2 regions of the Tumebacillus sp. BK434 genome follow, and region 1 is predicted to be linked to the other one. Evidence: riboswitches for the same ligand, from Rfam matches in the RefSeq annotation. Region 1 holds a riboswitch; the other holds the start of a gene.
What was found. Region 1 has a riboswitch for cyclic di-GMP ahead of EV586_RS04375 (glycoside hydrolase family 191 protein). Riboswitches for the same ligand answer to the same signal wherever they lie in the genome.
Positions count from the first base shown of each region.

Region 2: another riboswitch for cyclic di-GMP. It lies ahead of EV586_RS05670 (methyl-accepting chemotaxis protein); the one in region 1 lies ahead of EV586_RS04375 (glycoside hydrolase family 191 protein).

Region 1 covers NZ_SLXS01000001.1:1,206,465-1,214,220, reverse strand. Annotated here, with positions in the region: gene EV586_RS04395 (type IV pilus twitching motility protein PilT) at 1-643, shown strand, start outside; gene EV586_RS04390 (prepilin peptidase) at 739-1,368, shown strand; gene EV586_RS04385 (3D domain-containing protein) at 1,561-2,544, shown strand; gene EV586_RS04380 (SPOR domain-containing protein) at 2,705-3,592, shown strand; cyclic di-GMP riboswitch class I at 3,632-3,723, shown strand; gene EV586_RS04375 (glycoside hydrolase family 191 protein) at 3,809-4,684, shown strand; gene aspA (aspartate ammonia-lyase) at 4,777-6,195, shown strand; gene EV586_RS04365 (Maf family protein) at 6,415-7,014, shown strand; gene radC (RadC family protein) at 7,020-7,724, shown strand.
Region 2 covers NZ_SLXS01000002.1:251,593-259,348, reverse strand. Annotated here, with positions in the region: gene EV586_RS05680 (phosphate ABC transporter substrate-binding protein) at 1-655, opposite strand, end outside; gene EV586_RS05675 (putative bifunctional diguanylate cyclase/phosphodiesterase) at 860-2,662, opposite strand; gene EV586_RS05670 (methyl-accepting chemotaxis protein) at 2,855-4,615, opposite strand; cyclic di-GMP riboswitch class I at 5,040-5,135, opposite strand; gene EV586_RS05665 (glycosyltransferase family protein) at 5,206-5,646, opposite strand; gene EV586_RS05660 (response regulator transcription factor) at 5,714-6,409, opposite strand; gene EV586_RS05655 (sensor histidine kinase) at 6,424-7,569, opposite strand.

The DNA of each region.
Region 1 (7,756 bases):
GGTGACGGGGCCAACGGGGAGCGGGAAGTCGACGACGCTCACCTGTTTGCTTGAGCAGATCAACCGGACGTCGCGGCGGCGGATCATCACGCTCGAGGACCCGGTCGAGTATGTGCATGCCCATCAGCAGAGCCTGATCGATCAGCGGGAGGTCGGGCGCGATACGCGGTCGTTTGCGGACGGGCTGCGGGCAGCGCTGCGGCAAGACCCGGATGTGATCTTCGTCGGAGAGATGCGAGATCTGGAGACGATCGCCACGGCGGTCACCGCGGCCGAGACGGGTCATCTGGTGCTGGCGACGTTGCACACGTCAGACGCCCCGCAGACGATCGACCGCATCCTCGATGTGTTCCCGGCCGTTGGACAGCGCCAGATCCGCTCCCAGCTGGCCTCCGTGCTGCTTGGCGTCGTCTCTCAGCGCCTTCTGCCCAAGCGCGGCGGCGGCCGGGTCGCCGTCCAAGAGATCCTCGTCAACACGCCCGGCGTCGCCAATCTCATCCGCACTGAGCAGTCCCACCAGCTGCGCACCGCCATGCAAACAGGCAAAGCGCACGGCATGCAGACGTTTGAGCAGCACCTGCATGAATTAGTCTGCCGCGGGTTGATCGATGCAGACACAGCAAACAAGCACCTCTCGTCCTAGCAGGTGCAAACGGGTTGTTGATTCGGAAGGAGAGTGTCGATGAATGAGCTGGATGCATGTTATGCAACACGGGATAGTAAGGGGAGGTGGTGATGATGAAGGGGCGTCCAAGAAGTAGCAGCGCGAAACTGCGAGGTCATCGTTCGACAGGCGTCGCCCTGTCAGCATTCGTCTTGCCGATTGTGGTAGTTCATGGGGGATTCTCCGGGGAAACAGGCGTGGCGGCGGTGTTGTTTTTGGTGCTCATCCTGCTGACTGTCACCGATTTGCAATCGATGCTGATGCCGAACCGGATCGTCTATCCGTCGCTTGCGATCTTGTTTCTGCTGCGGCTGTTGATTCATCAGGAGCCGTTTTTCCAGTACCTGCTGGGCTGTGCAGTCGGCTTTACCGCGCTGGCGGTGCTGGGGCTGGTGACGAACGGGATGGGGGGCGGCGATGTAAAAGTGTTCGCTTTGATCGGACTGGTTCTGGGGGTCAAAGGGGTGTTATTGGCCCTGTTCTTCTCCTGTCTGTGGGGCACGCTGATCGGTCTTCCGCTCTTGTGGACGCGGCGGATTCGGCCCGGCCAGCACATTCCTTTTGGTCCGTTTATCCTGCTTGGCACTTTCTCGACATGGGCTTACGGCGGCGCGCTGTGGGGGTGGTATTGGCAGCAGTGGAGCGCACCGGCAGACGGACTGTCCTTCTTTTTGTTGGTTCTTGTAACTTTACCACCCGCATAATCTGTCTACGTACCTCCAGTGCCGGAGTGAAAGGAGTGCGTCAAATCCTGTCGAATCGATGCAATATTCAGTTATTTCCATTTCTGCCCATTGCCAGATTCGGAAAGTAGGGTTATACTGTATCCAGTTCTTGTCCGCATGATATTGGGGGTAGTTTCCAGCGTGGGAAATTACAAAAAAAGAGGTGGTTGAGTGCAAAAGGTCAACCGTAAGTCTGTTTACTGCCTTTCTGCAGCGGCTGTCGCACTCCTGATCGGAGGCGTGGCAACAGCAACGTCCACTTACAAGACGGTAACCTTGGAAGTTGACGGACAGAAGCAGGAAATCTCCGGTTTCCAAGTGGGGACGGTAGGAGAGCTGTTGCGCGACAAAGGCGTGACAGTAGGAACAGAAGACTTGGTGCAACCTGCAGCTATAGACGCACTTGCAGAAGGAACGATCATCACAGTCACACATGCAAAATCCATTCAAATCCAGGACGGCACCAATGAAGTGGTCAGCGTGAAAACGCAGGCCGGCACGACAGAAGAATTGCTCAAAGAACTAGGTATCAAGCTGAATCAGGCTGATAAGACCAATCTGGAATTAAGAGCCTCCATCGAAAACGGACAAAAGATCACGATCACACGCAGATCTGAAGAAGTGAAAGTCGCAGAGGAATCCATACCTTTTCAGACCGAACGCCAGCCAGATGCCAACTTGTACACAGGCACTGAGAAAGTGCTGACATCCGGTGTGGAAGGGAAAGCCAAGATCACAACGAAAATTGTGTTCGAAAATGGCAAAGAAGTCGATCGCAAAGACGAGCGCACAGTCGTCAGCGCGCCGGTCAACCAGGTCGTCTCCTACGGAACGCAGCAGCGTCCGGTTGTGGTGGCGAGCAGGGGGAGCGATACCAACCTGACCGCAATGAAAGTGCTCACCATGGCTGCCTCGGCGTACTCGATGCCGGGAGAGCGGACTGCCTCGGGCGGTGCTGCCGGGCAGGGGACGATCGCGGTGGATCCGAACGTGATTCCGCTCGGTACGAAGCTGTATATCGAGGGATACGGATACGGAGTAGCCAGCGATGTCGGCGGGGCGATCAAAGGCAATCGAATTGACATTCATTTTGATACTCGCGAACAGGCACTTCAATTCGGCCGCCGTGCAGTGAAGGTTCACATCCTGAACTGATCGGATCTCTCTATAAGATTAGACGGAAAAAGGTGTTCTCAGGTTTCGTGCCTGAGCACACCTTTTTTTATTTTATCGCTCTTTTTTCTTTGTCATAGCTTTGCAGAACTTTTCATAGACTCTAGCAACTAGACTCGGAATCTGAAAAGGAGCGGTGAGCATGGACAAACCACAAATCAACGTACATATCAAAAGCAAAAGCACAAGTAAGGCCGACGCCTGCACCCGATTTCCATCCCGCCTGCAGCGCGGGCTGAAGAGCAGCGCCGGCAAGGGGCGAATCTTGTTTCCGTTACTTCTCGCCACGCTGACCGGCGTCTTGCTTGGCGTTTGCCTGCTCCTGTTGTTCAAAGGACAGACCGCGTCTGGCATCGTCTCCGCCACATCGCCCGATGCGCCCGCCGCACAGCCGGGCGGAGTCCCGGCCTTCGGTGCCGAGGCAGAATTGCCCGGCGTCTCCTTGTACGCGATGCAGATCGGCGTGTTCAAAGACCGCGCCCGTGCTGAAGCGCTGCAAGCGGCCGTCGCCGACAAGGGCGTCGGCACGGTAATCCGTGGAACCGAACAGTTTCAGGTCTTCACCGCCGTCACCGCTGACAAAGCGGCTGGCAAGCAACTCGAAGCGGCGCTGAAAGATCTGGAGATCCAGCACTATCCCAAGGAGTTCATCATCGAAGCTCGCAGCGGCAAGCTGACGGGCGTCGCCGAAGCGGACGCGAAAACGATCACCACCGGCATCGCGAAGGAATTGCAGCTCGCCGCCGCGATCATGCCGCTGGCGCTCGAACCGTCGCCCGATGCGTCCAAAGCCAAAGCGCTGGCGCCGGAGCTCGCCGCGCTCGACGGCGAGCTGAAAAACTGGCAGACCATCCTCGCCAAGGCGAATCGCACGGAGGAGAAAGTCCTGTTGGAAAAAATGCACGGCTCGCTGTCGGAAGCGGTGAAAGCGGTGCAAGAAGGAAGGGGTATGTTTGCCGCACAAGTTAAATTGACCGCTTTTTATCTCGGCTATGAATCGCTCGTTAGCAACTTGTTGAAAAGTGAGTAGACAAAGCGGGGTACGGCATTTACAATAGGGGTAACCTCATACGGGTAAGGGCAAACTTGTCGAAAGGCAAGGACGCAAAGCCATGGGTCTTCGGACGGCAGCAAGCTGTCACAGATCGCCAGGTTGCAGGAGGCAGACCTTACTCTGCCGCACTCCAGCGCCCTTCCTGATACGGAGAGGGCGTTTTTCATCTTTGCAACAAGGAGTGTAGACCTCATGAATAAAATGATGCGTAACCTCTCGACCCTATGTCTTGCATGCACTCTGGTCACGGGGGTGGCCGTCGCAGACACCGCGCTGGCTCAGCCGGTCGCAGCCGTCAAGCAAAAGCCCAGCTCCCTGACCGGGATCAATTCCTATACAATCTTCTACGGCGAGCCGAAACCGGCCGTCTTGCAAAAGCTGACCGCCTATGAACTGGTCGTGATCGAACCGCGCCTGTGGACCAAGGCTCAAGTTGACACCTTGAAGCAAAAAGGGGTCAAGGTGCTCGGCTACCTCAGTGTGCTGGAGCAATACAAAGACTCCGACCTGCTGAAACAGGCAACAAACGGCGACTATCTGACCATCAAAGGCAAGCGCGACTTCCGTTCGGACTGGGAGTCCTGGTCGATGGACATCAACAGCGCACACTACCGTCAACTGCTGCTCGAAGATTATCGCAGCCAAGTGCTCGCTAAAGGTCTGAACGGCGTGTTCCTCGACACGATGGGCAACGCCGATGACGGCATCTGGCCGTCTGATGTCTCCAATCGCCAGCGTGAAGGGGCGGTGCAGTTCGTCGCCTCGCTGCGTGCGGACTTCCCGGCGCAGACGATCGTGCAAAACTGGGGCCTGACCGCGCTGAAAGACCGCACGGCGCCGTACATCGACGGCATTTTGTGGGAAGACTTCGACCCGCAGGTGGTCAGCAAAGACCAGTGGAGCCAGAACCGGATGAAAGAGCTGTCCGCCCTGAAGCAGAAGCACGGCCTCACGGTGCTGACGGTGGACATTGGGCTGACCGGCAAGCAGAAGACCAGCTATCTGCAGCTCAACAGCAAGCTCGGCTATGTGGGGCAAGTGATCAAGAAAAGCTATGATGAACTCTAAAATGTACCGGATTTGAATGAACCGGTTCGGATATAACGGCAAAGTATGGTACGATAGAGTAATATTTGCACATACAAAGGAGTTTCTCTATCATGACAGCATATCGAGTTGAAAAAGACCTTCTCGGCACAAAAGACGTGCCGGCAGACGCATATTACGGCATTCAGACCCTGCGCGCCGTGGAGAACTTCCCGATCACGGGCATCCCGCCGCATGTGGAGATGATCCGCGCCCTGGCAGCCGTCAAAAAAGCGGCCGCGCTGGCGAACATGGAAGTGGGCGTCTTGAAGAAAAAGATTGGGGAAGCGATCGCCCAAGCTGCTGATGAAGTGCTTGACGGTCAATTCCACGATCAGTTTATCGTCGATTCCATCCAAGGCGGTGCCGGCACTTCGATGAACATGAACGCCAACGAGGTGATCGCCAACCGCGCGATCGAGCTGCTCGGCGGCGCGAAAGGCGAATATCTGCACTGCTCGCCGAACACGCACGTCAACATGGCGCAGTCGACCAACGACGTGTTCCCGACGGCGATCCGCATCGCCTCGCTGAATCTGGCGCAAGGCGTCGTCACAGAGCTGGACAACCTCCGCAACGCTTTGCAGGCGAAGGCACAGGAGTTTGACCAGGTGATCAAGATGGGCCGCACCCATCTGCAAGACGCGGTGCCGATCCGCCTCGGACAGGAATTTTCCGCTTATGCGCGGGTGATCTCCCGCGACTATGATCGCGTCGTGCGCTCGCTCGACAACCTGCGCGAGATCAACATGGGCGCGACGGCGGTCGGCACCGGCCTGAACGCCGACCCGCGCTACATCGTCAAAGTGGCCGAGCATCTCCGCTCGATCACCGGGCTCGACCTCAAGCGGGCTGACGATCTCGTCGATGCCACACAGAACACAGACGCCTACACCGAAGTGTCGGGCGCGCTGAAGATCTGCGCCGTGAACCTGTCGAAGATCTGCAATGACATCCGCTTGATGGCATCCGGGCCGCGCACCGGCCTCGGCGAATTGAACCTGCCGCCGCGCCAGCCGGGCTCGTCGATCATGCCGGGCAAAGTCAACCCGGTCATGGCTGAAGTGGTCAACCAGGTCGCATTCCAAGTGATCGGTAACGATCACACCATCTCGCTCGCCTCGGAAGCGGGTCAGCTGGAACTGAACGTGATGGAGCCGGTGCTCGTCTTCAACCTGCTCCAGTCCCTGTCGATTCTGCAAAACGCGTTGCGCGTCTTCCGCGAGCGCCTGATCGAAGATCTGACCGCGAACGTAGAGCGGTGCCGCCAACTGGTCGAGATGAGCGTTGGCGTCGTCACTGCGATCAACCCGCATGTCGGCTATGAGACGGCGACGATGGTCGCAAAAGAAGCGATCCAGACCGGGCGTTCCGTCCGCGAGATCTGCCTCGAGCGCGGTATCCTCACCGAAGAGGAGCTCGATGTGATCCTCAATCCGTTCGAGATGACTTCACCGGGTATCGCAGGAAGCAAGCTGCTGTTTGGTGAATAAGAACCATCGAAAGATCCGCCTGAAACGGGGCGGGTTTTTCTTTGTCAAATTCGTGTCAACTTCTGTCGCCGTTCTGTTCTGGACAGTCAACAAGATAAAGAGTATATTATCATGGACATAGTTTTCTTTTTCCGGGACAGACTAAAATAATCCAGAGTAGCCAGAAACGGTATTATGCATCTGTTTCTTGGAAAATGAACATGGAGGCGAAGGGCCGCTATGCAGGATCAGCTGTTAGTGCTGGCATCCGGATCTCCGCGCCGGAAAGAGCTTCTGGCCGGTCTGGGACTGTCATTCGAAGTGATTGTGAGCGATGTGGACGAATCGTTTGCGCCGGGCGCAGACCCGGTGGAACTCGTTCAAGAGCTGGCGTACAGAAAGGCGAAAGCAGTTGCGAATTCTTTATCTCATGGGCTGGTCCTCGGAGCGGACACCATCGTGGTGAGCGACGGCGCCATCCTCGGCAAGCCGGTCGATGAAGAAGATGCGAAAAGAATGTTGTCCAAGTTGTCCGGACATGCGCATATGGTATACACAGGGATCGCTTTTGTGGAAGCGGGCGGCGGGCAGGAAGTGCGCGACGTCTGCGGCACCAAAGTGGTGATGAAAGAGCTGTCCCCGGAACTCATCGCGCGTTATGTGGCCAGCGGCCACCCGATGGACAAGGCGGGCGCTTACGGCATTCAAGGAGCTGCTTCCGCCTTCATCCCGGAGATTCAAGGCGACTATTTTAACGTCGTGGGCTTGCCCGTTTCTCTGGTTGCGGATCATTTGGCAGGTTTCGGATTTGAAATCCTCGCTAACCAAGAAGGCAGGTGACCGGTATGGGGGCAGTTCTGCAAGCCCGTCAGCCGGTCCTGGTGCGGGAGATTCCTAAGGAAGATCGTCCGCGCGAACGCATGATGCTTCATGGCGCAGAGTCGCTCAGCAACGCCGAGCTGCTCGCCATTCTGCTTCGCACGGGCTCCCGCGGCTGTTCGGCGGTCGATTTGGCCGAACAGATTCTCAAACGCCTTGGCGGCATCCGCCATCTGATCGACGCGGACCTGAATGAACTGACCGCACTCCCGGGTATCGGGGTGGCCAAAGCGACCGAGCTGAAGGCTGCCATCGAGATCGGACGCCGGGTCGCACGCCTGAAAAACGATGCGCGCCCGACGTTCGCTTCTCCCGCCGATGCGGCAGATTACATGATGGACCGCCTGCGATTTCACCTGAAAGAGCATTTTGTCGTGCTCCATCTGGACACGAAGAATCGCCTGATCGGGGAAGAGATCGTGTCGATCGGTTCGCTGGACTCCTCGATCGCTCATCCGCGCGAAATCTACAAGACTGCGCTCAAGAAAAGCGCCGCTTCGATCATTTGCCTGCACAACCATCCCAGCGGTGACCCCACGCCTAGCTTCGATGATGTCAAAGTGACCCGCCGTCTGGTGGAAGCCGGACAGATTCTGGGTATTGAACTGCTCGACCACATCATCATCGGCGAAAATTGCTACATAAGCATGCAGGAAAAAGGCTGGCTGTAGCACTAGGCAGATCCCTGACTCATGCTGTATAA
Region 2 (7,756 bases), on a different contig from region 1:
CGATCGAGCCGGACGTTTGTTCCACCGACGTTTTCAGCGCGCCGGTCGAGTCTTGAACCACAGCGTCTTTCGCGAAATCTTTGCCTTTCGGGATCAACGCCGATTTGATGTACTTGCGGGAACCGGAGGATTCCGCGCGGCCGATGATCGTGATCTTCTGGTCTTTGCCGCCGACGTCTTTCCAGTTGGTCACTTCGCCGGTCAGGATCTTCGCCGCCTGTTCGGAAGTGATGTCACCGACGGTCACGTCTTTGTTGGTGACCAGCACGAACGGTGCGATCGCGACTTGGTGGTCGACGAGGCCTGCATCTTTGTACTCATCGCCCGCTTCTACGTCGGAGTTGCCGATATTTACAGCGCCTTCTGCGACTTGCTTCAGACCGGTACCGGACCCGCCTGCCGCAACGTCGATCGTGACGCCCGAATGTTTGTCTTGGAATTGGGATGCCGCGTGCTTCACGAGCGGCAGCAGTGCCGAAGAGCCAGATGCCGTGATTTTGCCGGAGAGTTCTTCCTGCTTCGGAGCGTTCGAATCACCGCCAGTATTTTGGTTTTGGTTCGGTTCTGCTTTACTTCCGCAACCTACCATCAGACCAGCAGTCATCGTTGCGATCAAACCGATCGTCATCGCCTTTTTCGACACAGTTGCAAACACTTGAAAATCCCCCTTCAGGAGTTCGATGTTTTGTTTGGTGTTGCTTACAGTTCTTATCGTACCAGCGCAAGGTAAAGCTAGTTCGGTCGCTGAGTAAAGGGTTTGTAAATTCCGATCGGATGATACGCCCCGCAAGCGAACAAGGTGAATGCAAACAAAAAAGCGCCCTGCCCCGCGACGGGACAAAGCGCTTTCCTGTTCAATTCAATTCACAGCCACCTGCTCCTGTCCGTGCAGGCTGTGCAGCAGAGCTTCAAACTCCGGCGCCGGCACAGGGCGCGAGATCAGGTAGCCCTGCATCTCGTCACAGCCGCGCTCGCGCAGCATCTGCCGCTGCACGTCCGTCTCGACGCCTTCGGCGATGACCTTCAGGTTGAGCGAGTGCGCCATGGCGATGATCGCCGTGGGAATCGCCACGTCCTGATGCTCTTCCGTCATGTCGCGGACGAACGACTGGTCGATCTTCAGCGTCTGGATCGGGAACTTCTTCAAATAGTTGAGTGACGAATACCCCGTGCCAAAGTCGTCGATCGAGATGCCGATGCCGTACTCATTGATCTCGTGCATCGTCAGGATCGCCCGCTCCACGTTGTTCATCGTGATGCTCTCCGTGATCTCGAGATTGAGATATTGCGGCTCTAAGCCGGTCTCCTGCAGGATCTTCTTGATCATCGCCACCAGATTCGGCTGACCGAACTGGGCGGCGGAGAGGTTGACCGACACGCAGACCGGCGGGAACCCCGCATCCTGCCACGCCTTGTTCTGACGGCAGGCGGTGCGCAGCACCCATTCCCCGATCGGGATGATCAGCTTCGTCTCTTCGGCGAGCGGAATGAACTCGCCCGGCGAGACCATGCCCCGCTCCGGATGCCGCCAGCGGATCAGCGCTTCCATGCCGGTGATGCGCCCGGTCATCAGGCAGACCTGCGGCTGGTAGGCGAGAAAAAACTCCTCCCGCTCCAAGCCTTTGCGCAGGTCGCCGGCGAGCAGCAGCCGCTCCGCCGCGCGGGCGTTCATCTCCGCATCGTACAGCTGGTGATGGTTGCGCCCGGCCTGTTTGGCATGGTACATCGCCATCTCCGCATTGCGGTACAGCGTATGCACATCGCTGCCGTCCTCCGGGAAGCGCGAGATGCCGAGCGAGAGGTTGATGAACAGCTCCTGATCGTCCACTTGCAGCTTCTGTTTCATCACGGCAAAAATCTGCTCGGCCGCCTGCAGCGCATGATCGGTAACGCTGGCATCCTTTTCCAAAATGATCACAAATTCATCGCCGCCCAAGCGGTACAGCCGCATCCCGGACGACAGATGCGCGCGGATCCGCTTCGCCACCGCCGTCAGCACTTTGTCGCCAAAGGAGTGGCCGAGCGAGTCGTTAAACATCTTGAAATCATCCAAGTCAAAAAACAGCACCGCACCGCGCGTGCCTTTCTTCTGCGCCGTGTCGATCGCAGCGGCCAGATGCTCCATGAACAAGACGCGTCCGGGAATCCCCGTCAAGTTGTCGGTGGTCAACTGCTGATACAGCTGCTCCGACAACTCCCGCTCATTCTCCAGCCGCTTCTGCACATTGTGGTAGATCATCACCAGCAGATACAAGGCGTACACCGTGGCGGCGACACAGGTCAGACCGATCACGTCGACCACCGCTTCGGCCTGGCGGAACCTATCACCCTCAAAAAACTTTAAGAAAAGTGCGATCAACGAAATCAAAAAAATATAGCCATTCGCCAGATAGACTTTCATTCGCAGCCGGTCGGTCACCACATCATACTCGGCAAACAGATACCGGACCATCAAACTTGCCATCACGAGCGCATAGATCACCAGAACCCGCAGCGTGACCACTTCCTGATTCGGCTGCGGCCCCCACGACCAGCCAAACAACGCGGCGGCGCGTGCCGCTTCCAGCATCCACACGACCGCCATCACACACCCAAAAGAGAGCACAGCGCTGGTCACGATGCGAAACACCGAGCGGCTGACTCCCATCTGCTTTTCGATCACCCGTTCACCTCCAGCCCCCATTGCCAGCTCCATGCATATTTACGCTTCATCTACATGAATTTGAGAGTTTACAGAATCTTTGACACTACTATTATAGTAAAAATATCTGCGAAATACCAGTATCGCTTTTACACAGCGTTAATACTCTTTATTTTTCTATAAAATTATTTTGGGAAAAAATCGGGCAGAAGCTTATGACGCTTCTGCCTCGACTTGAAACCGCGATATCGAACGTTGGAGCTCCGCCGCCATTTTGCGCAGGCGATCGGCCGATGCAAACACGTCCTCCATGGAAGCCAGCTGCACGACCGACGCTTCAGCGCACAGTTGCGAGGAAGCGGCCGATTCCTGAGAGATCTGCTTCACCACGTCCACGCCGGCTGCCACTTCTTCCGAGCGGCGCGACATCTCCTGCGAGGCGTTGGTGATCTTCTGCACTTGCACCGCGACATGCTCGGCCGCCTGCAAGATGCGCTGGAACGTTTCGCCTGCCCGGTCGACCAGCACGATGCCGGCCTGCACCTCTTGGGAACCTGCGCCCATCGCCTGCACGACGCGCTGTGTCTCCGCCTGCATCTCGCGAATCAGTTCGGTGATCTGCCGGGCTGACCCTTGTGACTGCAGGGCCAGTTTCGACACTTCGTCGGCGACGACGGCGAACCCCTTGCCGTGTTCACCTGCGCGGGCCGCTTCGATCGAGGCGTTTAAGGCGAGCAGATTGGTCTGGGCGGCGATCCCGGTGATCACTTCGACGATCTTTCCGACCTGCTGCGAGCGCTTCTCCAGCGCCTGCACCGCCTGAGCGGTCGTGCCGGCCGTCTGGTTGATGAAGTTCATCTGGCGGATCGTCTGCTGGATCGCCAGGTTGCCTTGTTCCGCTTCCTGCGCCGTCTGGGCCGATTCTGCGGCGACACCGTGCGAGCGTTTGACGATGCGGGCGATCTCATGCGCCATCGCGTCCATCGCCCCGGCCGATTCCACCGCCGACTCCGCCTGGGCGTCCGCGCCGGAAGCGACCTCTTGGATCGTCGCTGCCACGTGGCGGATGCCTTCCGACGTGGTCTCCGCGTTCCGGGACAGCGCTTGCGACGCGACGGCCACCTCGCCGGCGATCGCCCCGACCTGTCCGATCAGGCGGTGCAGGTTGTCGATCATCGAATTGACCGCTTCGCCCAAGTCTGTGATCTCTTTATAGTCATTCCGGCTGCCATACCGGCTGTGCAGCTTGCCGCCGGCCACTTCCCGCATCAGCTTGCGAATCGCCAGCAGCGACTGCTGAATCTTCCGCGTGTAGAACCAGACCCCGAGATTCCCGATGACCAGTGCGGCTCCTGCCAACAGCAGCGTCAGATTGCGCAGTTCGGTAAGCGATGCAAAAATCTGCTCGTCCGACACCGCCGCCACATAGACCAGATTCCGCTCCGGCACAAATTCAAACGCATAGGTCCCACCCGCGCCGAATCCGCCATCGGCCATTCCCGCCGCTGCTCCTTCGTCCCCTTGAGCGCCGGTTCCACCTGCAGATGCATTCCCTGTTCCAAAGTCGCTGCTCTGCAGAATCCCCGACTTTTGCTGGATGATCTTCGCTTTCAGCTCTTGCCCGATCTGCAGAGCATTTCCCCGCTCCAGCGCAGGTTCGCCGTCGGGGCGGAGCAGTGTCGACTGCACGTGCCAGCCGATCTGCTCGAAGGAGCGGAGCCCGTTTTCCACGACGTATGTTGCTTCCCGCTCGAACATGCGGGAGTCGGACGTCTGCAAGAGAATCCCCACTTGCTTCGCCGTCTGTGCAGCGTGGCCTTGCAATTGAAAATCGGCGCTTCGCTTCAAGTCTTTCGCCAGCACCGCGTACACCGTGCCCCCCATCGCCAAAACGACAAGAAGCAAGAGCGCGGACACAAACAGCGTGAGCCTAGTTTGCACCGAAACGCCCTTGCTTCTCTTTTTCTTCACCATGATGTAAGCCCTCCCCCGGATGGTTGCTACTTCCAGTATGGCAAAACAACATGAAGAAATGATGAACCTTTTGTAAAGCCTGCATCAAACACCAGATGCTGCATATACTAAAGTACGGACGACATCACCAGTGTTGCGAGTGACTTTTTCATTACATGACCTCCTTCTTTTCTAATAATCGACTCCTTCCACCCGGAAGGAGTCCTTTTTTCGGTGTAAAACGCAAAATCCCCACCATGCAAAAGAGCCCTCTACGAGTTGGGGACTCGTAAAGGGCTCCTTTGTGTGGGGGGTAGGGGGATTACAAAAAGGGTAAATGAGTTATGCTACCCGATGAGTCACTGCTGATAAAAAAATCCACCTTCGGTGGGTTGCCGAGGCGGATACTTTGCAGACTGTGGGGTAACAGTCCGCGACCGTATCAATCAGCAACCTGGCAATCATGGTCAACTTAGGGAGAGTTGACGTTAGACCCATGGCTTTGCGTCGCCGCTTTTCAGCGGGTTTGCCTTTATTGATTGACTCATCTTATGGCTTTATTATATGCTCGGGGCATCCCGCTCGTACATAGGTCTAAAGTCCCGTTTTGTTCAAACCGTTTCATCGCTCCAAAACGCTGCCAGCGTCGGCACCACTTCCAGCGGCGAGACTTTGCCGCGCAGGTCGAACAAGCAGTGCACGCTGCGCCCGCGGCTGCCGAACAGCGCCGGCAAGGACAGAGCCGGGTCTTCGCCGCCCGCGCGGATCAGGCTGACCGTGCCCCGCTTTTGCGCGATCGACTCGACGATCTTGACCGTCTCATCGCGCGACCCGCAGTCGATGACGACCACTTCGAGCTCGCGTCCGCAAAACGGTTCGGCTGTCGTCAGCGTCCGGAGGATGCCTTCGATGTAAGAGGCCCCCTCCCGCACGATCAGGATTGCTGTCACCGGCACTCCCCGCCGGTTTCTCTGCGCCATAAACCGCACAGCTTTCCACAGCGCCATAAAGATGCCATACAACGCAAATCCCCAAATGAAAAGAGCGAGCACTCTTGACACCTCCTTGCAGGGTTGTAGTGTCAATATATGCCGCTCCGTTCGCCCACGTGCTTTTTGCCTATAATTTCACCCAGCAGCGTTTTGCCGCGGTGATCACCGCCTGTGTGCGGTCATCGACCGACAGTTTGCCGAGGATGGAAGAGACATGATTTTTCACCGTCTTCTCGGAGATGAACAGCGTCTCGCCGATCGTGCGGTTGCTTTTGCCTTCCGCCATCAGCTTCAGGATCTCCATCTCGCGCTGGGTCAGAATGTCCTGCCATTCGGAAGACAGTTCCGGTTCCCCCTGCTCGAAGTCGCCGTCATACACCTGGTTGGACAGGCGCTTGAACTCGTCGAGCAGCTTGGTGGTCACTTGCGGATGAATGAACGAAGAGCCGCCTGCCACCTGGCGCACCGCTTCGACCAGCACATCCGATTCAACGTCTTTCAGCAGATAGCCGTTCGCGCCGGCGCGGATCGTCTCGAAGATGTACGCTTCATCATCGTGGATCGACAGGATCAGAATGCGGATGTCCGGGTCGGCCTCCTTGATCAGCCGGGTCGCTTCCACGCCCGTGCGCTTGGGCATGTTGATGTCCATCAGCACGACCTGCGGCTTGATCTCGAGCACCAGACTCACCGCCGCTTCACCATCGCTGCATTCGCCGACGATTTCCATATCATCCTCCAGCTCAAAAATGCGACGCAGCCCCTGGCGAAACAGCGTGTGGTCATCCGCCAAAAAAAGTTTGATCTTCTGATGTTGCTCCATGACGATCGCCTCCCTTAATCCGTGATCGGTAACGTGATGTGTACGCGGGTTCCCTTGTTCGGTGCGGACTTGATCTCCACCTTGCCTTCGAGCAGTTGGATGCGCTCCTTCATTCCGATCAGGCCAAAATGCCCGTCTTCGCGGCTCTGCATCGCTTCCTCCACGGCAAACCCTACGCCGTCATCATCTATATGCACTGCGATTTGCTTCTCGGTTAGTTCCAATTTGACATTGGTCACTTTGGCCTTGGCGTGTTTCCAAATGTTGTTCAGCGCTTCCTGCACGGTGCGGAACACCGCCACTTCCAGCGCGGAGTTGAAGCGCCGCTCGCGTCCGAACACCTTGAGCTCGGTGATCACCTTGTGCTTGTCCTGAAAATCGGCGAGATAGCGGCGCAAGGTCGGCACGATGCCCAAGTCGTCGAGCGCCATCGGGCGCAGGTCGAAGATGATCTGGCGCACTTCCGACAGCGAGGCGCGCACCATCTCCTTCAGTTCGCGCAGTTCCCCGCGCACCTTGTCCACATCGCGGTCGAGCATCCGCTCGCAGATCTCGGCGCGCAGCACGACGTTCGCCATCATCTGCGCCGGCCCGTCGTGGATCTCGCGGGCGACGCGCTTGCGCTCCTCTTCCTGCGCCTGGATGACGCGCATGCCGAGGTACTGGCGCTGTTCGGCGTTTTTCAGTGCGGTGCCGAGGTTCTGCAAGTCTCCGGAGAGATAGGAAAACGCGATCGACAGCTGGGTGACCAGCGCTTCCGCCTTGTGGATCGTCTCCTCCAAGTTGCGCAGCCGGCGGTCGAGATCGTCGCGGCGGGCGCGCAGCGCATCCTCCCGTTCGCGGGTGACGAGCAGTTGCGCCTGCAGCACGTGCGCGGCGTCATACGATTCCTTGATCGTCGCCTCTGTATATTTTCCAAAGTCCTGGCTGACCTCCACCAGCGTGCGGCGGGCGAGGCGGTATTGCGCCTCCAAGCGGTCAACCTCCTGGATCGTCTCCTGCACTTGTCTTTGCACGATCGCAGATTCATCGCGCAGGGCTTGGTGTTCCTTGCGCGCGCTTTCGGCGATCTCAAAGACCTGATGTTTCCCTTCCTCGATCGCCAGCAGGGTGCCCTGTATGGCCTGGTCGAGAATCTTGGTGTCAATATCGTGCGCCAACGCAGGCGACCCCCTCGAGTGCTTCAAAGCGGTGATCTATAATAAATTCCATGTGTACGATTATATTCCTGCTAATAAAAGAAAAGGGGGGCGCAGTTGGGTAGGACTGCGCCCCCAGTGCAATGGGGTAAGGGTGATATATCATAGGGTACGATGTTCCCCCCGTTTTTATGGGGGAGTCGCTCAA